3 regions of the Kitasatospora sp. NPDC036934 genome follow, and region 1 is predicted to be linked to each of the others. Evidence: riboswitches for the same ligand, from Rfam matches in the RefSeq annotation. Region 1 holds a riboswitch; each other region holds the start of a gene.
The links. Region 1 has a riboswitch for cyclic di-AMP ahead of ACZ7BZ_RS28650 (M23 family metallopeptidase). Riboswitches for the same ligand answer to the same signal wherever they lie in the genome.
Positions count from the first base shown of each region.

Region 2: another riboswitch for cyclic di-AMP. It lies ahead of ACZ7BZ_RS33840 (M23 family metallopeptidase); the one in region 1 lies ahead of ACZ7BZ_RS28650 (M23 family metallopeptidase).
Region 3: another riboswitch for cyclic di-AMP. It lies ahead of ACZ7BZ_RS06035 (glycoside hydrolase family 16 protein); the one in region 1 lies ahead of ACZ7BZ_RS28650 (M23 family metallopeptidase).

Region 1 covers NZ_JBVJQR010000022.1:36,496-43,777, forward strand. The annotation lists gene ACZ7BZ_RS28645 (MFS transporter) at 1-670, opposite strand, end outside; cyclic di-AMP (ydaO/yuaA leader) riboswitch at 983-1,168, shown strand; gene ACZ7BZ_RS28650 (M23 family metallopeptidase) at 1,171-2,175, shown strand; gene ACZ7BZ_RS28655 (DUF2470 domain-containing protein) at 2,468-3,187, opposite strand; gene ACZ7BZ_RS28660 (RidA family protein) at 3,307-3,717, opposite strand; gene ACZ7BZ_RS28665 (IclR family transcriptional regulator) at 3,762-4,511, opposite strand; gene ACZ7BZ_RS28670 (sugar kinase) at 4,508-5,671, opposite strand; gene ACZ7BZ_RS28675 (alanine racemase) at 5,862-7,163, shown strand; gene ACZ7BZ_RS28680 (N-acyl-D-amino-acid deacylase family protein) at 7,169-7,282, shown strand, end outside.
Region 2 covers NZ_JBVJQR010000035.1:24,856-32,137, forward strand. The annotation lists gene ACZ7BZ_RS33825 (sensor domain-containing protein) at 1-1, opposite strand, end outside; gene ACZ7BZ_RS33830 (GNAT family N-acetyltransferase) at 204-773, opposite strand; gene ACZ7BZ_RS33835 (hypothetical protein) at 816-1,688, shown strand; gene ACZ7BZ_RS33840 (M23 family metallopeptidase) at 1,745-2,578, opposite strand; cyclic di-AMP (ydaO/yuaA leader) riboswitch at 2,591-2,749, opposite strand; gene ACZ7BZ_RS33845 (YiaA/YiaB family inner membrane protein) at 2,946-3,236, shown strand; gene ACZ7BZ_RS33850 (alpha/beta fold hydrolase) at 3,342-4,163, shown strand; gene ACZ7BZ_RS33855 (TetR/AcrR family transcriptional regulator) at 4,210-4,782, shown strand; gene ACZ7BZ_RS33860 (SpoIIE family protein phosphatase) at 5,051-7,210, shown strand.
Region 3 covers NZ_JBVJQR010000003.1:205,186-212,467, forward strand. The annotation lists gene ACZ7BZ_RS06015 (8-oxoguanine deaminase) at 1-1,144, shown strand, start outside; gene ACZ7BZ_RS06020 (allophanate hydrolase-related protein) at 1,474-1,875, opposite strand; gene aceB (malate synthase A) at 2,021-3,673, opposite strand; gene ACZ7BZ_RS06030 (IclR family transcriptional regulator) at 3,875-4,672, shown strand; gene ACZ7BZ_RS06035 (glycoside hydrolase family 16 protein) at 4,823-6,121, opposite strand; cyclic di-AMP (ydaO/yuaA leader) riboswitch at 6,143-6,261, opposite strand; gene ACZ7BZ_RS06040 (hypothetical protein) at 6,479-6,694, opposite strand; gene ACZ7BZ_RS06045 (phenolic acid decarboxylase) at 6,891-7,220, shown strand.

The DNA.
Region 1 (7,282 bases):
GCGCGTAGGTGATCGCGCCGAGGGCGAGCGCGGCGAGCAGCGCGCCGGGTACGTCGAAGCGGCCCGTCGCCGACTCGTCCCGGCTCTCCGGGACGTAACGGGAGGTCACCGCGATGACGGCGGCGGCCAGCGGCAGGTTCAGCAGGAAGATCCAGCGCCAGCCGGGGCCGTCCACCAGCCAGCCGCCGAGGAAGGGGCCGACGGCGGCCGACACCCCGCCCAGGCCGGACCACAGGCCCACCGCCGCCGAGCGGTCTTCCGGGTGGAAGACGGCCTGGAGCATGGCGAGCGAGCCCGGGGTGAGCAGCGCCCCGCCGATGCCCTGGACGGCGCGGCCGGCGATCAGCACGTGGATGGTCGGGGCGGCGGCACAGGCCGCGGACGCGGCGGCGAACCAGACCACGCCGATCAGGAAGACCCGGCGCCGGCCGTAGCGGTCGCCGAGGGCGCCGCCGAGCAGGATCAGGCCCGCCAGGGTGAGCAGATAGGCGTTCAGGGTCCATTGCAGCGAGGCGAGGGAGGCGCCGAGGTCGGCGCCGATCCGGGGCAGGGCGACGTTCACCACGGTGCCGTCGAGCATCGCCATGCTGGAGCCGAGCACCGTTGCCAGGAGAACCCAGCGACCCTGCCCGGTGCCCAGGCGCAGAGTGCCTGCTTGAGAGGTGGTCACGGGGCAGATCCTGGTCCGACGGGGTGTACGTGACAAGGGTCACCGGGTGGTGTGTCGGTCGGTGGCGGTGCGTGAGCGAATGGTCGCGTCGCGGTGGGGTGGTCGGCGCAGGGTGGTGGATCAGTGGCGCCGGGTGAATGGATTGTGCACGCACGGTGTGCTGGATCATTCGGAGGGTGACCATGGCGGCGGGGGTGGTTGCGGATTCAAGAGATCGACATTGCTTCACCTGAACGGATGAGTTTTAGTTCAGCGACCGCCCGGCCAGTCCGGACGGATCCACCGGGTGGAACGCCGAGTCCTGCCGCTGCCCGGTGGCTCGAACCGAACTCTGTACGGCAGGAGCGGGGGACCCACAGGTAAGTCGCCGGACCGGAGTTCGCGCCTTTTCAGCGCGCGGACGACCAGGACCGGCTTGGGGTGAAGCCGCGCATGAGCGGCCGGGCAACTCCAGCCCGAACCCGACAGCTCACCTCGCAGGCGTCGGAGAGGAAAATTCCATGCCTGCACAGGCTCGTCGTATCGCCCTGCCCCGTGCCGCCCGCATCGGCATCGCCACCGCCGTCACCGGCGCCTCGTTCGTCCTGCCGCTCGTGACCGCGATGAGCGCCCAGGCGCACACCGCCCCGGCCGCCGCCACCGCTTCGGCGGCCTCGCACGAGGCCGCTCCGGCCGCCTCCGCCACCGGCGCTTCGGTGGCCGGCGCCTCGGCCACCGGTCAGGAGAGCTACCGCGTCGTCAGCGGCGACACCCTCTCGAAGATCGCCGACGCCAAGCACGTCGACGGCGGCTGGCACGCGCTGTACGAGCAGAACCGCTCGGTCGTCGGCGCCAACCCGAACCTGATCTTCCCGGGCCAGCAGCTGGCCCTCGCCGGTCAGGCCGGCCACGCCGGTCAGGCCGCTGACGCTGCGAAGCCCGCCGCTCCGGAGAAGCCCGCCAAGCCGACCGCTCCGGCCACCCAGGACGCCTCCGCCGCCGCGGACACCCAGCCGCAGGTCCGGACCGAGGCCGCCAAGCCGGGTGCCCAGCTGCAGACCCAGGTGCAGACCGCCGCCCCGGCCCAGGCCGTCACGGCCGCCCCGGTCGCCGCCACCTCCGGCTACGTCGCCCCGCTGGCCAACCCGGTGCTGGGCGAGGCCTACGGCGTGGCCGGCTCGATGTGGGCCTCCGGCCACCACACCGGCCAGGACTTCGTCGCCTCCACCGGCACCCCGCTGCGCGCCGTCGCCAACGGTGTCGTGGTGAAGGCCGGCAACGGCGGCGCCTACGGCAACGAGGTCGAGATCAAGCTCGCCGACGGCAAGTACGCCCAGTACGCGCACCTGTCCTCGATCGGCGTGTCGATCGGTCAGACCGTCACCACCGGCCAGCAGCTCGGCCTCTCCGGCGCGACCGGCAATGTGACCGGCCCGCACCTGCACTTCGAGATCCGCACCGGTCCGGAGTACGGCTCGGACATCGACCCGGTCGCCTACCTGCGGGCGCACGGCGTCGCGCTCTGACCCGCCTGCTCCCTGCCGCAGGACTGTGAACCACCGCTGATGCGGGGCGAATCGACCGCCCGGGATGGTCATGTCGGGTGACCGCTCGACCGGGTGATCGCCGCACCAGTGGACCTGGGCGCGGGACACGCCCACGGCCGGTCCGGCCGTACGAGACAGCTCTCGTGCGGCCGGGCCGGCCACCGCCGTTTCCCGGGGCCTCGCGGTGCGTGCGCGAGGTGTCGAACAGGGCGTCAACTCCCGTGATTCCCGGGATGAGCTCCGATTCCGCGAGCCGTTCGGTTTCGGCGGGTCAGTTCCGGTGGACGGGCAGGCCGTGCTCGGCGGCACCGAGCAGCTGGTGCATCCGGTGGCCGAAGTCCTCGGTGTCGTCGGCGGGTTCGGGGAAGACCAGACGGACGTCGCGGTGGCCGTGCGAGTGGTCCAGGCGCAGCACCAGGCCGTGGCGGTCCAGGGCGAGCGGGCGGACGTCCGGCCGGTGGGTGAGCAGGGCCGGGTCGAGCAGGCGGGTGAGCAGATCGAGGGCGTCGGCGTGGTCGTCGGCCAGGTGGGTGAGCAGGGCGGCCTCGTACCGGGCCAGCGGGTCGGGGGCGGCGAGGGTGAGGTCGGCGGCGGTGAGTGCGCTGGTGCCGTACGGGGTGGCGAGGACGGCGTGGGCGACGTCGACGCGCAGGTGGACGCTGAGGCCGTCGTCGGCGAGGTGGGCCAGGTGCAGTCGGCCGGCCAGGGTGAGCCGGGCGCGGATCCGGGCGCGGACGGCGACGGGGGAGACGTCGGTGACGTCGAGCACGACGGCCAGGCCGTCGGTGGCGCCGGCGGCGGCCGCGGTGAGCGGGGCGTCCAGTGGGGCGCGCAGGCGCAGCCGGGAGCCGTGGACGGAGACCGGGGTGTCCAGGTCGTGGTGCTCGCCGAGGGCGCGGACGGTGAGCGAGGAGGTCGCGCTGAGCAGGCTGTGGACCCGGTCGGCGGTGGTGGGCTCGGGCACCTGGGCGTCGCAGGTGGGCAGGCTCATGGACGGACCTCCTGTTAGTTAGGTAAGGCTAACCTAATCTTCGCGGAGGGTGGTGGCAAGTGCGACGGGGCCCGGACGCGTGACGGCGTCCGGGCCCCGGGGGCGGCGGTGGCGGCGGGTCAGCCGACGACGGCCTGGGCGTCGATCTCCACCAGCATCGGCTCCTGCGGCAGTTCGACGAAGACCGTGGTGCGGCAGGGCTTCACCCCGCCCGGCCTGATGTTCTCGTCGATGAACTCGGCGTAGACCTCGTTCATCAGTGGAAAGTCGGCCCGCTTGGTGAGGTAGACACGGAACATCACCACGTCCTCGATGGTGGCGCCGCCGGCCTCGACGATGGCCTTGACGTTCTCCAGCGTGCGGCGGGTCTGGGCCTTCACGTCGCCGTGGTGGAGGTACTCGCCGGTGGCCGGGTCCTGCGGGCCCTGGCCGGAGACCTGGAGGATCGGGCCCTTGCGGACGCCCTGGGAGAACATCCAGGCGGGGGCCGGGGCGCCGTCGGTGCGGATCTCGATCTTGTCGGAGTCCATGGGGTTCCTTACGTGCGGTGGGTGCGGCAGTGAGTGGCGGGCCGTCAGTTGTGCTGGGGGCGGCCGCAGTCGGCCGAAATGGCGCGGGCGGTGGCGAGCAGCTGGGGGAGGAGGTCCAGCACCTGCTCGTACGGGAGGACGACGTCCGGGACGGAGATCGACGCTGCGGCGACGACCCGACCGCTGGCGTCCCGGATCGGGGCGGCCACGCAGTTGATGAAGGCCTCGTGCTCGGCGTGGTCCTGCGCCCAGCCCAGGGCGGCGACCTTCTCCAGCTCGGCGAGCAGCGCCTCGGGCGTGGTGAGGGTGCGTTCGGTGTGCGGGGTGAAGTCGACCCCGGCCACCACCCGGCGGCGCTCGGGCAGCGGGAGGTCGGCCAGCAGCACCTTGGAGACGGCGGCGCTGTGCAGGGCCGCGCGCAGGCCGATCCGGGAGTACATCCTGACCGGGTGACGGGAGTCGTACTTGTCGATGTAGACCACCTCGCCGCCCTCGTACGCCGCCAGGTGCACGGTCTGGCCGGTGGCGGAGTTCAGCTCGGCGAGGTGCGGGGCGGCGATCCGGCGGAGGCCGCGCTGCTCCAGGGCGAGGCCGGAGAGGGCGAACAGGCCCGCGCCGAGGTGGTAGCGGTAGGCCGCGTCACGGTAGACGAAGCGCTCCTCCTCCAGGCTCTGGAGCAGCCGCAGCACGGTGGTCTTGTGCACGCCGAGGACCTCGGCCAGCTGGTCGAGGGAGCGCTCGCCCTCGCCGAGCTGGGCGAGGATGCGCAGGGCGCGGGTGACGGTCTGGCTCATCGGGCTCGGGCTCCGGTCGGGTGGCTGGGGTCGCTGCTCATTCTGCCCGGGCCGGGGGAGGCGGGCCGGACGCGGGAAGCGGGCGGCGCCGGGGGAGCGGGCAGCGCCGGGGAGGCGATGTCGTCGGCGGTGACCCGGGTGGCGGCCCAGTCGGCGGGGGAGGCGTCGAGCAGGGCGGTCACCACCGGGGTGGGCGGCAGTTCGGCCTGGTCGCCGTGGGCGGTCAGGGCGCAGGCCGCGGCCAGGTGGCCGAGTCTCAGCCGGCGGCGCTGGTCCAGGCCGTGCAGGGTGCCGGCCAGGTAGCCGGCGGCGAAGGCGTCGCCCGCGCCGGTGGCCTCCACCACCTCGACGGCCAGGGCCGGCTCGGCGACGGCCGTACCGTCCCGCTCCAGCGCGGTGACCAGCCGGGCGGCGTCCTTGACCACCACGGTGGCGGGGGACGGGAAGCGGCGGCGCAGGGCGGCCGGCTCGTCGGTGCCGAAGGCGGCCTGGGCCTCGTCGGCGCCGAGCAGCAGCAGGTCGGCGGCGTCCAGCAACGGAGGCAGCACCGCCGGGTCGCGGTCCCGCCAGAGCGCGGGGCGCCAGTTGAGATCGAAGCTGACCAGCCGCCCGGGGCGGCGGTCGGCGAGCAGGGCGCGCAGCAGGGCGAGGCAGTCGTCGGAGAGCGCGGCGGTGATGCCGGACAGGTGGAGCAGCCGGGCGCCCGCCAGCAGTCGGGCGGCGGCCGGGTCGGTGAGCAGGGCGGGGGAGAGCGCGGCCGCCGCGGAGCCGCGCCGGTGGTAGTGCAGTCGGCTGCGGCCGGGGCCGAGGTCGTGCCGGTGGCCGGTGGCGCCGCCGACCTCCTTCAGATACAGGCCGGTCGGGCGGTGCGGGTCGACGGTGACCCCGGAGACGTCCACGCCGCGGGCGGCGACCTCGGCGAGCAGGCGGCGGCCGAAGCCGTCGTCGCCGACCCGGCTGATCCAGGCGGTCGGCACGCCGAGGCCGGCCAACGCCCCGGCCACATTGGACTCCGCGCCGCCGACGGACAGCCGGAAGGTGTCCACGGCCTCCAGCGGTCCCGGGCGGTCGGGCAGCAGGACGGCCATCGACTCGCCCAGGCAGACGGCCGTCGGGGGAGGACAGGGGAGGGTCGGCCCCGGGGTGTCCTGTGGCGGCATCTGCTGGGCTCCTCGTCTGCGGCGGCGGTGTGTCGACCTCTGAGGGCGGGTTCGACTCCTGACGGTGGGTTCGACCCCTGGCCGTGGGTTCGACTCCGTTGACCGTGATCCGGCACCGATGCTAGAACCGTGCTGGCAGCATGTGCAACCCTCGTTGCACATGTTGCAACTTGCACGAATGGAGGACAGGGTGAAGCAGACGTTCGCGAGCAGGACGGCCGGGCCGGGGATCGCCGAGGGGGCGGTGGCCGCGCTGGCCGACGAGACCCTCGACTGGCGGTTCAAAGCCGCCCCGCCGGAGAGCTGGGGGCACACCGTCCGCGACTGGCTCGCCACCGGGCCCACCCTCTCCTCCCTCGGCACCCCGCTGCTCACCCTCGACGCCGCCGCGCTCGACCACAACATCCGCACCATGGCCCGCTGGTGCGCCGAGGCGGGCGTCGCGCTCACCCCGCACGGCAAGACCACCATGGCGCCCGAACTCTGGCAGGCCCAGCTCACCGCCGGCAGCCATGGCATCACCCTCGCCAACCTGCCGCAGGTGCGGGTCGCCCGGGCCTTCGGCGTCCAGCGGATCCTGCTCGCCAACACCCTGCTCGACCCGGCCGGACTGGCCTGGCTCGCCGCCGAACTGGCCGCCGACCCGGGCTTCGCCTTCCTCTGCTGGACCGACTCCGCCGACGGCGTACGGCAGATGGACGCGGCGCTGCGCGCCGCCGGGGCCGAACGGCCGGTCGAGGTGCTGATCGAACTCGGCGGCCCGGGCGGGCGGACCGGCGCGCGCGGCGTGGACGCGGCCGTCGAGATCGCCGCCGCCGTCCTGCGCGCCCCCACCCTGCGGCTCGCCGGGGTCGGCGGGTACGAGGGAGCCCTCGCGCACGACGCCACCGCCGAGGGACTGGCCACCGTACGCGGCTACCTCAAGGCGCTCGGCGAGCTGCACGGGCGGCTCGCCACGGCCTACCCGGACGACGCGCCGCCGGTGGTGTCGGCCGGCGGCAGCGCCTACTTCGACCTGGTGGTCGAGGAGTTGGCCGCGCTGCCGGAGGCGCTGGTGGTGCTGCGCTCGGGCGCGTACATCGCCCACGACGACGGGTTCTACCGGGGCATCTCGCCGCTCGCCCGGGGCGCCGGGGAAGCCCCGTTCCGCGGCGCGCTGCACGGTTGGGCCCGGGTGGCCTCCCGGCCGGAGCCCCAGCTGGCGCTGCTGGACGCGGGAAAGCGCGACCTGCCGTTCGACGAGGGCCTGCCCGAGCCGCAACTGGTTCGCGGGGGAGCGGCGTTGACCGGCACGGCGGCCCGGATCACCGCACTCAACGACCAGCACGCCTTCCTCCGCGACGCGGGCGACCTCGCACCGCTCGGTGCGGTGCTGCGGCTCGGCGTCTCGCACCCGTGCACGGCCTTCGACAGGTGGACGGCGATTCCGGTGCTGGACTCGGCGGACGCGGCCGAGCCGAAGGTCACCGGGCTGGTCAGGACGTTCTTCTGATGGCGGTGGGGGAGAGAGCAACCGTCTTCAAGGCGGCGACGATCGTCGACGGGACCGGCGCCGAACGCTACCGGGCGGACGTGCGGATCGCCGACGGGCTGATCACCGAGATCGGTACG
Region 2 (7,282 bases), on a different contig from region 1:
TCCCCGGCCCCCGGCCCCTCGTTCGTGCTCGCGTTCGTACCTGCTGACGTGTTCAAGTCTGGCCGGGGCGCGGCCCGGCAAACATCCGGAGGACCGGCGGATCGGGGGTGGGGTTAACCCCACGGCCCCTGCCCCGGCCCCGCCCTCAGGCCCCCCACTTCCGGCCCCCGGCCCCCCACTACGGCCCCCTGCCGCCGCCCCCGCTACTGCCGGCCGGGCCACTCGTCGGCGAGCAGCGAGTACTGGTACGAGTCTCGCCAGACCCCGCCCTTGAACAGGTCGTGCCGGACCCGCCCCTCCAACCGGAAGCCGAGCCGGGCGAGCACCCTGGCCGAGGCGGTGTTGTCCACGTCGACCCGGGCGGCCAGCCGGTGCAGGCCGAGCGGGCCGAAGGAGAGCTCGCAGAGCAGTCCGGCGATCTCGCCCGCGTAGCCGAGGCCCCACACCGGGCGGCTCAGCACGTAGCCGAGGTAGGCGGAGCTGGACCTGCCGAGGGTGAGGCTGGCGTGTGCGACCGGCACCGCGTCGGCCGGGTCCTCGGCGTCCTCGCGCCGGACGACGGCGAGCCGGTAGGTGTCCCGCTCCTCCGCCAGCGCCTCCTCCAGGTAGAGCTCGATCTGGTCGGCGCAGGTCTCCCGGTCGCGCGGTTCGAAGGGGAGGTAGCGGGTCACCTCCGGGTCGCCGAACAGCGCGTGCAGCGCGTCCACCTCCTCCGGGGTGTGGTGGTACTCGCGGACGGCGAGCCGGGGGCCGGTGAGGCGTACGGGGACCATGGCTGCCGACCCTATCCCCGTCCGGCGGCTACCGTTCGGAACATGAACGACGAAGACCTGCGACTCGCCCCGCGCACCAGGGCCGCCGACCTGCTCGCCTGGGCGGCCGGGCAGGACCGGGCGCCGGTGGCCGAGACGCCGCTGCGCACGGTGCTGGCGCTGCTGGAGCTGGGCGAGGGCAGGATGCACGACGGCTGGCCCGAACTGACCTCCGACGCGGTGGAGCACCTGCTGTACGAACGGCTCCACCTCTACGTCCAACCTGACCCGGAACAGGACCCGTTCGCCTACGGCGAAGCCGTCCGGCTGCTGGTCGACCACCAGCGGGCGGCGAAGCGGCTCAACGCCAAGCGCCAGGAGCGGCTGCACGCCGAGGCCGAGTGGCAGGGCGAGGTCGCCGTCGGCCTGCTGCGCCGCGCCGACCTGGTGACCTGGCCCCGGCTGTACGCGGTGCTGCTGCACGCCCACGGGGTGGACGTCGCGGACCCGGAGGCCGTCCGGGGCTGGCTGGCCGGGTTCGCCGGGCTGGGCGAGGAGGAGCGGCTCGCCGGGTACGAGGCACTGACGCCGACCGGCTGGCTGGACGAACCGGACGAGCAGGGCTGGGGGCCGGGCCGGGTGCTGTCGGTCGGCATGGCCACCGACGGCGCCCGGCGGCTGCTGGAGCAGGGCCTGATGCGGCGCAGCTACCGAAACCTGGCCGAGCTGAACGCGCTGGGGCGGCCGATGCCGGACGAACTGGCCGGAGACTTCGAGGACTTCGAGGCGGCCGCGGCGGAGGTGGCGCTCGACCTGCTCGGCGACTGGACGGTGCCCGGGCTGCCGCGGTTGCTGGTGGAGGAGTTCCCCGAACTCGCGCCGGAGCCGGGACCGGCCGAGATCGACGCGTACCTGGCGCAGCTGCCGCCGGAGTGAGCTGCCGCGAAGGCCCCGGACGCCGGTGGGCGGTTTCCAGGGGCCTTCGGCGGTGGCTACGGGGTGAGGCCGCGCTGCTGGAGCCAGGTCTCCGGGTCGACCGGGGCGCCGCCGTCGGGGCGGACCTCCAGGTGCAGGTGCGGGCCGGTGACGTTGCCGGTCGCGCCGACCTTGCCGATCTGCTGGCCGGAGGTCACCTTGCCGGAGCCCTTGATGATCGAGGAGAGGTGGCAGTACCAGATCTCGGTGCCGTCGGGCAGGGTCTCGACGATCCGGTAGCCGTACGAGCCGGACCAGCCGGCCGAGGTGATGGTGCCCTGGCCGACCGCGAAGACCGCGGTGCCGGTGTCGGCGGCGAAGTCCAGGCCGGTGTGCAGGTGGGCCCAGTAGCGGGCGCTCTGGCCGTAGTGGGCGGTGAGGTTGTAGTCCTTCACCGGCAGGGTGAGGGCGGCGGCCTTGGCCCGCTCGGCCTCGTCGGCGGCGCGCTTGGCCTCCGCCTCCTTGGCGGCGGCCTTGGCCTCGGCCTCCTGGGCGGCCTGCAGCCGGGCGCCCTCCTCGGCGGCGGTGCGCTGGCTGTCGGCCTGCTGCTGGATGCGGGCGGCGAGCGCGAGGCCGGGGTCGGCGGCCAGGGCGACCGGCGACTCGTCCGGGGCCTCGACGGCGGGCGCGGCGGCCGGGGTCGCGGAGGCGAAACCGGTGGCGCCCAGGGTGGCGGCGACGGCGGTGACGCCGAGCAGCGGGGAGGCTCCGCGGGTCTGACGCGGCATCCGGTGGCGGTTGGCCTCGGCCTCCGGGGCGAATGCCTCCGGGCCGTCCGGGCCGGGGTGGTCGAGGAGCTGGGTACCGGCTGCGGGGCCGGCCGGGTGTGCCGGGGTGTGCGTCGACGCCACGGAGGCGCGCTCCTTTCCTTCCTTCGCGCCTACCGGGTTAGCTGACGGGTTCGGAGCAGGAAGGTCTCCTACGGCCGGGCCGGGGCCCCGCCGATTCACCCCAAGGAACGTGGTTCCCCGGCTCCCTGACCTGCCCGGAGGCCGGCCGGTGGGATTAGGCGACGGCGCACGGTGCCGTCTGGGTACGGCGTTGACGACCGCGCTGCGTTATCAAACGTTAATCCTAGGACGCCCTGATTCCAAGCCATCCGTCCGGGACTGCTGGGGAACAGGTGATCGGTCGTCAACGAACGGCCCTTCGTTCGCCAGGCCCATCTGAGTACTCCTACTCATGTGCGAGCGGCCCGCCCCGTCGCATCCTGGCGCCATGAACGCACCGATGCAGTCACGGACCACGGCCGCGTACTACGTCCAGGCCGTCCTCTCCTTCGCCGTCTCCGGCACCGCCCTCGCCGCCGGGATCGCCTACCTGCCCGTCGGCGGCTGGACCCGGGCCTTCCTCGGGATCGGGCTCCTCTACACCGTCACCTCCACCTTCACGCTCGCCAAGGTGATCCGGGACCGGCAGGAGTCCTCGGACACCGTCGCCCGGGTCGACCAGGCCCGGCTGGAGAAGCTGCTGAGCGAGCACGACCCGTTCAGGGTCGAGGGGGTCTGAGCGGAGCGGACCCGGGAAGGGCCCTTGACGGCTAAGGCTATTAGCCTTAGCTTTATGGCTATCGGAAGCAATCGCCAGCACCGAGCGAGCCAGCGGAGGCCCACCATGACCGGCACCACCCCGAGCACCCAGTACCTCGACGTCCCCGGCGGCCGCCTCGCGTACGACGACACCCGACAGGGCGACGGCACCCCCGTCGTCCTGCTCCCCGGGATGCTCGACTCCCGCCGCGCCTACCGGCACCTGCACCCGCTGCTCACCGCCGCCGGCCACCGGGTCATCACCATGGACCTGCGCGGCTTCGGCGAGTCCTCCATCGTCTGGGACGACTACGGCCCGGCCGCCGTCGCCACCGACGTCCTCGCCCTGCTCGACCACCTCGGCATCGAACGAGCCGTCCTGGTCGGCCAGTCCTACACCGGCGCGACCGTCGTCAAGGTCGCCGGGGACGCCCCCCAGCGGGTCGCCGGGATCGCCCTGATCGACGCCTTCGTCGAACACCGGACCAACGCCCTCATGCGGGGCGTCATGGTCGCGATGGGCGCCGCCATGGTCCAGTGGCCCGGGGTCTGGGGCTTCTACCTGCGCAAGATGGCCTTCCCCGGCCCCCGCCCCGCCGACCTCGACGGCTACGTGGACGGACTGGTCGCCGCCCTGCGCACCCCCGGCCGCAAGACCGCCACCCGCGGCCACGTCACCGGCGACTCCGCGCCGATCGGCTGGACCGCGGCCGTCCGCTGCCCCGCCCTCGTCCTGATGGGCAGCAAGGACCCCGACTTCCCGAAGCCGGAAGCCGTCGCCGAACTCCAGGCCGAGAAGCTCGGCGCGCGGAAGGTCATGATCGAGGGATCCGGGCACTACCCGATGGCCGACAACCCCCGGGCCGTAGCCGACGCCCTGCTGCCCTTCCTGGCCGAACTCGCCTGATCCCCCGTCTGCCCCGCCCCCACCGCCGTACGGAGAACCCGAAGCCATGCCCCGCGTAGGACTGACCCCCGAGCAGGTCGTCGACCACGCCCTCGCCCTCATCGACGACCAGGGCGCCGAAGCCCTCACCCTCGCCTCCGTCGCCACCCGCGCCGGAGTCGCCACCCCCTCGCTGTACAAGCACGTCAGCGGCGGCCTCGCCGAACTGCGGCGACTCGTCGCCGTCCGGGTCACCGAGGAACTCGCCGACCGGCTCGCGGAAGCCGCCGTCGGCCGCAGCGGGGACGACGCGGTCACCGCCGTCCTGCGCGCCTACCAGGCCTACGCCACCGAACACCCGCACCGCTACGCCGCCCTTCCCCAGGCCCCCCAGCCCGACGACGACCTCACCCGCGCGGCCACCCGGCTCGTCGGCGTCATCGTCGCCGTCCTCCGCGGGTACGGCCTCGACGGCTCCGAGGTGATCCACGCCGCCCGCACCGTCCGATCCCTCGCCCACGGCTTCGCCGCCCTCTCCATCGGCGGCGCCTTCCAACTCTCCGAAGACCTCACCACCACCCACGACCGCCTCGTCACCACTCTCACCACCGGCCTCCGCACCTGGCCCCAGTCCCGGTGACCGAGCAGCCCCGGTGACCGAGCCGGCCCGGCCGGCTTCCTCCGCGCCGCCGGCGGGAGCGCCGCGCGCTGGGCGGCGGGTTCGGGCGTGCACGGGAAGTCGGGCCCGCCGACTTCCGGTGCAGCCAACCTGCCCTGCAGCGGACTTCCCGTGCAGCGGGCGGGTGGCGCAGGACGGCGCGGACGACCGGCCCGCGGTGCTGGTGCGGCGGCTGGGGCGAGGGGCCCGCCCTGAGCCGGACGGGGCCGAAATGGGGTATGAAGATTCAGTGCCCACTCCCGCCCGTAGTCCGATGCGCTGTGTGCGCCTGCTGCTCGGCTGCACCAGTGCCGCCGAACTGCTCGGCACCGTGCTCGCCGAGGGCCCGGGCTGGATCACCGGTGAGGGCTCCGCGCTCTACCTGCTGGACTCCGCCGGGTCGCTCCGGCTGACCGCCTCGCACGGGCTGCCGGACTGGGCGCTCGAACGCTACGGCCTGGTCGACCCCGCCGGTGAGCTGCCCGCCGCGATGGCGTTGAAGCTGCGCCGCCCGTACCTGCTCAGCCCGGAGCACACCAGCGTCGACTACCCGAACCGGAACGCCGGCCTGGGCACCGGGATGGTCACCGTGGTGAGCCTGCCGCTGGTGGTGGACGAGCAGGCGATCGGTGTGCTGGCCCTCGCGCTGGCGCACCGGGGCACCGTCCCGGGGCGCGACCTGGACGTGCTGGAGACGATCGCCGGGGCCTGCGCCCACCGGCTGCACCACCTGCTGGACCACGTGCTGGAGCACACCGCCGCCCCGCCCCCGCGGCCGGCCGGTCCGGGCCCCGCGCCGACCCATCCGCTGCTGTCGCTCGCGGTGCGGGCCGCCGGGCACGGCGCCTTCGAGCGGGACCTGGTCACCGGGGAGAGCCACTGGGACGCCGCCGCCTTCGCGCTCACCGGCCGGCCCGTCGACCCGGAGGGGACGGCCCCGCCGCTGGAGCGGATCGTCCACCCGGAGGACCTGCCGGACGTGCAGGCCGCGCTGGCGGAGGCGCTGGCGAGCGGCGGGCGCTACCGGATCGGCTACCGGGTGCTGCGCGCGGGCGGGAAGGTCGCGCGGGTCGAGGAGTCCGGCGAGGTGATGCTGGACGTGCACGGCCGCCCGGTGCGGATGGCCGGGCTGCTGGCCACCGTGGACCACCGCCCGGCCCGGGACACCGGGCCGCCGAACGACCCGGCCGGGGCCCGGACGGCGCTGCTGCTGTCGCTCACCCGGGCGCTGTCCCGCGCGGTGACCGTACGGGACGTCACCACCGCCGTCACCGACGTCGCCCGCCCGGCCTTCGGCGCCGCCGGCATCGTGCTCGACCTGGTGGACGAGGGCCGGCTGCTGCCGGTCTCGCACACCGTGTACGGCGGTCCGCGCCGGGCCGAGCTGACCCGGTTGGCGGACCTCTCCGAGCCGGTGATGCAGCACTCGCTGGCCCGCTCCGCCCCGCTGTTCAGCCAGCCCGGCAGCACGCCGCGCAGCCCGGACGCCCCGGCCGCCTGGGCCGTGCTGCCGCTGGTGGCCTCCGGTCGACAGGTCGGCTCCTGCCTGATCACCTTCGCCGCCGAGCGCGCCTTCAGCCGCGAGGACCGCACCCTGTACTCGGCCTTCGCCGGCATCCTGGCGCAGTCCCTGGAGCGGGCCCGGCTGTACGACATCCACCACCACCGGGCCGGCGAGCTGCAGCGCGCGATGCTGCCGCGCACCCTGCCCCGGCTGCCCGGGATCGCCAGTGCCGCCCGCTACCTGCCGAGCACCGAGGGCATGCAGATCGGCGGTGACTGGTACGACCTGCTGAAGCTGCCGGACGGCCGGATCGGGCTGGTGATCGGCGACGTGCAGGGCCACAACGCCGAGGCGACCGCCGTGATGGGCCAGCTGCGCAGCGGCCTGCGGGCGTACGCGACGGACGGGCACGACCCGGCCGCCACCCTGGCCCGGACCAGCCGGCTGCTGGCCGAGCTGGACACCGAGCTGTTCGCGACCTGCCTCTACCTGACCCTGGACCCGGCCGACGGTCGGCTGACCGCGGCCCGGGCCGGGCACCCGGCGCCGGTGCGGATCACCGCCGACGCCGCCGCCGTGGAGCTGGAGCTGCCGGGCGGCCCACCGCTGGGGGTGGCCCCGGAGCAGCCCTACCCGCTGGTGGTCGACCGGCTGGCGGGCGGCGAGACGCTGCTGGCGTACACCGACGGGCTGGTGGAGGACCGCGAGGAGGACTACGACGAGTCGGTGCAGCGGATGCTCGGCGGGCTGGAGCTGTGGGCCCGGCAGGCCGGTCCGGGGCGGATCGGGCCGGCGGCGGCGCTGGAGCGGCTGGCCGATCTGCTCACCCTGAACGTGACGGAGCGCAGGCACCGGCCGGACGACGTGGCGCTGCTGCTCCTGCACCGGGTGGCGTCCGTTCCGTAGCACCCGCGGAATGGTTCACCTGCACCGAATGTCGCACGTTCAACAACACTGTGCACACAAGTCCCCCACATC
Region 3 (7,282 bases), on a different contig from region 1:
GATCACCCGCGGCCTCGCCCAGGACAACATCCTGTTCGACTGGCTGGTCGCCCTCTACCCGACCTGGGCCCGGATCGACGAGAAGCTCGTGCACGCCGCCAGCCAGGGCTCGGCCGCCGCCCTGCTCAAGTCCGGCTGCACCACCGCCTCGGACCACCACTACGTCTTCCCCAGGGACGGCGGGGACGTCCTCGGCGCCTCCATCGAGGCCGTCCAGGAGCTCGGCCTGCGCTTCACCGCGCTGCGCGGCTCGATGGACCGCAGCAAGAAGGACGGCGGGCTGCCGCCGGACCACGCCGTCGAGGAGCTGGACGACATCCTGGCCGCCTCCGAGGCCGCCGTGGACCGCTACCACGACTCCTCGTTCGGCTCGATGCTGCACGTCGCGCTGGCGCCCTGCTCGCCCTTCTCGGTCTCCACCGACCTGCTCCGCCAGTCCGCCGAACTCGCCCGCCGCAAGGGCGTCCGGCTGCACACCCACGGCTCCGAGACGGCCGAGGAGGAGCAGTTCTGCAAGGAGCTGTTCGGCATGGGTCCGACGGACTACTTCGAATCGGTCGGCTGGCTCGGCGAGGACGTCTGGATGGCGCACTGCGTCCACATGAACGACTCCGACATCGCCAAGTTCGCCGAGACCGGCACCGGCGTGGCACACTGCCCGTCCTCCAACGCCCGGCTGGCCGCCGGCATCGCCCGGGTCCCGGACATGCTCAAGGCCGGCGTACCGGTCGGGCTCGGCGTCGACGGCACCGCCTCCAACGAGTCCGGCGAGCTGGGCACCGAGCTGCGCAACGCGCTGCTGATCAACCGCCTGCACGGCTACCCGACCGCGCTGACCGGGCGCCAGGCACTGCGGCTGGGCACCATGGGCGGCGCCCGGGTGCTCGGGCGGCAGAACGAGATCGGCTCGATCGAGGTCGGCAAGTTGGCCGACCTGGCGCTGTGGAAGATCGACGGAGTCATGCACTCCTCGATCGCCGACCCGGTCGCGGCCCTCACCTTCGGCGCGCTGCCGCCACTGGCGACGCTGTTCGTCAACGGCAACGCCGTGGTCGAGAAGGGCGAGCTGACCACCGTCAACGAGGACCGGATCGCGCGCGCCTGCGCCCGCGCCGCCAAGGAGCTGGCCTCCCGGCCGGTTTGACGGTCCTCCGCCCGACAACACCAAGGAGCTCCGGGAGCGCGCCCAGGGACGGTGCGCGACCCGGTCTCCGTACGCCCGCCAGGGTGTACGGACTCGCGGCCCCGAACCCACGGCGAGGGTTCGGGGCCGCGGCGCGCGCGGAGGGCGGCGCGCGCGGAGGGCGGCGCGCGCGGAGGGCGGGGAGGCGGCGACGGGGACGGCGAAGGAAGAGCGGACAGACGACAGCGAACAGATAACAGATGACGAAAGTTGTCATCCGCTATCTGTTCGCTGTCTGCTGTTCCCTGTTCCCTGTTAGCTGTCGGCCGTTCCCCCTCAGGCCACGTGCTTCAGGCCGTACGCCCCAGCGTCCCCAGGTAGGCGCGCCAGCCGCCGTGGTGGGTGATCTCCCGGTGCACGCCGCGCTCGACCTCGCCGCGGGCCAGCAGCATCGAGAAGCACGCCGAGCCGTCCTCCAGCTCGATCACGCCGAGCTCCAGCTCCCTGGGCTCGCCGGGCAGGATGACGTCCCGCAGGCGCTCCAGGCTGATCTCGTACAGCTCGCCCTCGATCGCGCTGTCGACCTCCGGGGCGGGCAGCAGGCCCGGGCAGACGTCCGTCCCGCCGCTGTGGTCGATGGAGAAGAAGCGGTAGCCGGGCGCGGTGCGGGCCGGGCCGATCAGGGCGTCGGCGACCTTCTCGTGGAACGGTCCGCCGACCATCGCCTGGCCGTTGAAGAAGATGCGTGCCATCAGTGAACTCCTCGGAAAGAAAAGACCGTTCCGTACGGCGACGAGAGGACAGGTGGATTCGTCGCCGTACGGAACGGAGCATTGGGCGGCGGGACTGCTCCAGCCCGGCAGACGGCAGTGGTGGCGCCGGCGGATAGATTGGTGCTCAGCCCAGCAGGGGCAGCGCGGGGAGGGTCAGGAAGTCCGCGAACTCCTCGGCCAGGGCGACCTGTTCGAAGAGCTGGGCGGCCTCGCGCCAGCGGCCGGCCTGGTAGGCCTGGTCGCCGAACTCGGAGCGGAGCTCGGCCAGTTCGGTGGCGACCAGGGTGCGCACCAGCTCGGCGGTGGCCTTCTCGCCGGTGTCGGACAGCACGACCCCGTTGTGGATCCACTGCCAGATCTGCGAGCGCGAGATCTCGGCGGTGGCGGCGTCCTCCATCATGTTGAAGATGGCGACCGCACCGAGCCCGCGCAGCCACGCCTCGATGTAGCGGACGCCGACCTGGACGGCGTTGTGCAGCCCCGCGCGGGTGCAGGTGCCGCCGGCTCCGGCGACGTCGAGCAGGTCGGCGGCGGTGACCGGCTCGGTCGGGCCGGGGTTGTCCTTCTGGTTCGGCCGCTCGCCGAGCACCGCGTCGAAGGAGGCCCGGGCGACCGGGACGAGGTCCGGGTGAGCGACCCACGAGCCGTCGAAGCCGTTGCCGGCCTCGCGGTCCTTGTCCGCCTTGACCTTCTCCAGCGCGGCGGCGTTGACCTCGGGGTCCCGGCGGCTGGGGATGAAGGCGGCCATGCCGCCGATCGCGTGGGCGCCGCGCCGGTGGCAGGTGCGCACCAGCAGGCGGGTGTAGGCGGCCATGAACGGCGAGGCCATGGTGACGCTGTTGCGGTCCGGCAGGATGTAGTGCTCGCCTGCGTCGCGGAAGTTCTTCACGATCGAGAACAGGTAGTCCCAGCGCCCGGCGTTGAGGCCGGCCGCGTGGTCGCGCAGCTCGTAGAGGATCTCGTCCATCTCGAAGGCCGCGGTGATGGTCTCGATCAGTACGGTGGCCCGGACGGTGCCGTGCGGGATGCCCAGCTCGGCCTGGGCGTGGGTGAACACGTCGTTCCAGAGCCGGGCCTCGAGGTGGCTCTCGGTCTTCGGCAGGTAGAAGTAGGGGCCGGAGTTGGGGTCCTCGGCGCCCTTGGCGAGCAGCCGGGCGGCGTTGTGGAAGAAGTACAGGCCGAAGTCGACGAACGCTCCGGCCACCGGGACGCCGTCGACCAGCAGGTGGTTCTCGTCCAGGTGCCAGCCGCGCGGGCGAACCACGACGGTGGCGAGTTCCGCGGCGGGCTTGAGGGTGTAGGCCTTGCCGGCCGTGCTGGTGAAGTCGATCCGGTCCTCGAAGGCGTCGATCAGGTTGACCTGGCCGCTGACCACGTTCTCCCAGGTCGGGGAGGTGGCGTCCTCGAAGTCGGCGAGCCAGATCTTCGCCCCGGAGTTGAGGGCGTTGATGACCATCTTGCGGTCGGTGGGGCCGGTGATCTCGACCCGGCGGTCCTGGAGCGCGCGCGGCGCCTCGGCGACCTTCCAGTCGCCGGCCCGGACGTCGGCGGTCTCGGGGAGGAAGTCCAGCGTGCCGGTGCGGGCGATCTCGGCGCGTCGACTCTTCCGCCTGGCCAGCAGTTCCTGTCGGCGACCCTCGAAGGCACGATGGAGGCCCACGACGAAGGCGACCGCCTCCGGAGTGAGCACCTCCTCGGCCCGGTGGACGCGCGGACCGGCGACAGTGACGACCGGAGCGGCGGGGGAGGCGCCGACGGGCCCCTGATCTGCAGCCATGAGCAGGACACTCCTAAGACGGTTGAGCCTGGCGAAGGGAGCTCCGGTGGGAGCCTCCTCGGGAACTTCCTCGATCGTTACCCGCCTGTCGGCGAATTCGATTCTGTAAGGTGGAGACTAGTTTCCGCGATACAGAATTTCAACGGTTTGTTGAAGAGATCGCCGGGACTCTACTCCTCCCCGACAGCGAAGGGAACGCCGGTGGTTGCGACCCCCGACACAGCATCGACGACAGGCGCCGACCGCGCGAGCGGCGGCGTGCAGTCCGTCGAGCGCGCCTTCCAACTCCTGGAGGCGCTGGCCGACTCGGGTGGCGTGGCCACCCTCAGCGAACTCTCCACCAGCTCCGGCCTCCCGATGCCGACCATCCACCGACTGGTCCGTACCCTCGTGCAGCAGGGCTATGTCCGCCAGGACACCGCGCGCCGCTACACCCTCGGCCCCCGGCTGATCCGGCTCGGCGAGACGGCCGGTCGACTGCTCGGCAGCTGGGCCCGCCCGTACCTGGCCGAGCTGATGGAGGCCACCGGCGAGACCGCCAACCTGGCGGTGCTGGAGGGCGGCGAGGTGGTGTACGTAGGACAGGTGCAGTCGCGGCGCTCGATGCGGATGTTCACCGAGGTCGGACGGCGGGTGCAGCCGCACTGCACCGGCGTCGGCAAGGCCCTGCTCGCCCAGCTCCCGGAGGACGAGGCGCGCGCGGTCCTGGGCCCCAACCCGCTGCCCGCGCACACCGAGTACACCCTCACCGACCCGCAGGAGCTGATGGACCAGCTCGCCGAGGCGCGCGAGCGCGGGTACGTGGTGGACGACCAGGAGCAGGAGATCGGCGTCCGCTGCATCGCCCTCGCGGTGCCGGGCGCGCCGACGCCCACCGCGCTCTCGGTGTCCGGCCCGGAGGCCCGGATCCGGGCGCTGGAGGAGCAGACGGGGGCGTCCTCGCTGGTGCCGGTGATGCAGCAGATCGCGACCCGGCTCGGGCAGGTCCTGGCACCCTGACGGATCGTCAACTCACCCGGCGCGCACGGGATTGAGCACAGGGGCCTGAACGCAAGAACCGGCAGCCGTTTCGACCACGCGGTGGTCGAAACGGCTGCCGGCCCATGAGAGCGGCTGGTCCTGGGGGCTAAGCGGGCCCGGCGGCCACGGTCAGCGGTAGACGCGCACGTAGTCGGCCGCGAAGGTGAGCGGGGTGGTCCCCTGCGGCGCGGGGTGGTACTTCCCGGCACACACCGAGAGGTTGAGGATCAGGTACGCCGAGAAGTTGGCGCCCACGCCCTTGTTGTCCGAGTACACCTTGACGCCGTTGACGTACCAGTCCACCGAGTTGGCGCCGTAGTAGGTGCCGATGGTGACCCACTGGTCCTTGGCGACGGCCTTGGCGTCGGTGTAGTACTCGGGGTTGCTCGGGTTGATGTGGTTGGTCAGCTCCAGCAGGTTCGGGTTGTCCGGGTGGTACTCGAAGGAGTCGATCTCCCCGTTGCCGTTCTTCCAGGTCCACAGGGCGGGCCAGGCACCGGTGCCCGAGGGCATCTTGACCCGGGCCTCGGCGTAGTCGCCGGTCTTGACCTGGAAGCCCTCGGTGGAGCCCTCGGTGGTCAGGAAGCCGGTGTTCCAGGACTGCTGGCCGTTCTCCAGGGTGGGCCCGCCCGGGGTGGCGGTGAAGGTGGCGACGCCGTTCGCGACGGTGACGTTGTTCTTGTTCAGCCAGTCGAGCTTGTTGTCGTCCGGGTTGTGGTTCCCGTACTTGTACGAGGTGCTCTTGTCGCCGACCCAGCGCTGACCCCAGTCGATCGGGCTGTTGAACTCGTCGGACCAGGTCAGCGACTTGCCGGCGACCGGGGAGGACGGCGCGGGCGTCGTCGGAGTGGCCGTGGCGGTCGGTGCCGTGGTGGGCGCCGCGGTGGGCGTCGCCGTCGGTGCCGTGGTGGGCGTCGTGGTGGGCGCCGTCGTCGGGGACGGGGTCGGCGTGGACGTACCGGTGGCCGCGACCACCAGCTGCTGCGAGGGCAGGTTGTGCCAGGTGCCGCCGAAGTCCTGCCAGAAGCCGAACTGGGTGTACGTCCCGGCCGGCAGGGCGCGCGCACCGCTGGTGAAGTTGAGCCCGGTCGGGCATATCTGCACGTTGGTCGCGTTCCCCGGGAAGTCCAGGTTGGTGCCGCGCGCGTCGCGGACGCCGACGCCGACCGTCTTGGCGGTGAAGCAGGACGAGGAGTGCAGGCCCAGCGAGGCGGTGGCGGCCCGGCCGGCGACCATGGTGGCCGGAGCGAGCCGGTCCTGGGTGACGGTCGGGGCGGTGGCGGCCTGGGCGCCAGCGACGGACGGCAGCCCGAGCAGGCCGGCACCGCTGATCGCGAGCGCCCCGGTGGCGGCGAGGGCGGCATTGCGGCCGCGGTGGGTCGGACGGGCGTGGCGGGGGGCGCGACGGCGCCCGGCAGGCTGGTGCATGGGGGGTCCTCTGCGACGCCTGCGAGGTGAGCTGTCGGATTCGGGCTGCAGTTGCCCGGCCGCCTGTGGAGCGGCTTCACCCCTAGCCACGGTCCGCACGCTGATGCGTACGGACCGGGCGCTGACCTTGGTTCCCCCGCTCCCGTCCGCTGTGGTGCTCGAGTGCCGGCCGGCGGGTGGACAGGACTCGGCGTCCCGGCGGCGGGGTCCGCGACAGCGGACGACGGTTGCAGGCTAGGCAGGCCGTCCGTGAACGGACAACCTGATCGGGCCGGTTGTCGCACAGCTCACAGTGGTGTCGATCAACGACGCTGCGTGGTGGCCGAGTTGATCAACCTCGCGACCGTGGCCGGGCGATCAGCCGGGCCAGTCGGCCACCTGGCCCCCGGCCGCCGGCGACCAGGCCGGCTCCAGGCGGTTCAGCCCGGTGAGCAGCCGGGTGCCGCCGACCGTCGCGATGCCGCTGGTGTCCAGCGCGCTCGCGGTGAACACGATGCCGTCGCTGGGCCCGCGGTCCTCGTCCAGCACGCCCGGGATGTCCGCCGACGCGCCCGCCAGAAGGTGGGTCGGCACCGAGGCAGGGCTCCCGGCCCGCCGGAGCGGCGCGATCAGCGAACCGGGGTGGTGGCGGACCGTGCCGTGGCGCGGGGCCGCCCGAGTCCGACCGATCGGATAAATTGGAACCCTGGCGTTTTCCGCGGTGCACAAGTGCACCGAGCCCAGACCACACGGTCCGTCCCGCACTCCCGAGAAGAGGTCCCGCCCCACCATGACCGCGCCCCTGCCCGCCTTCGCCGGCCGCACCTACGTCTTCCGGGCCGACAACGGCGCGGCCTTCCGCAACAGCTACTCGGCCGACGGCACTCGGCTGCGCTGGGAGGGCCTTGGCGAGTCGGCCGGCCAGTGGGAGGACGTGCGGCTGCACGTCGCCGAGGTCGCGCCGGAGATCTACTTCATCAGCTGGACGGAGCAGAGCGGGATCACCGTCAGCCATGTGATGGACCTCAACGCGCTGACCGTACGGGCCTTCTGGACCTTCGAGGGCGAGGGCGGCCGGGTCGGCCAGCTGCACACCGGGACGCTGGAGCGGGTGGCCTGACCGGCGCCGCGCCGTAGCACGCACGAACCCCCGGGGCCTCGGCTCCGGGGGTTCGGCGCGTT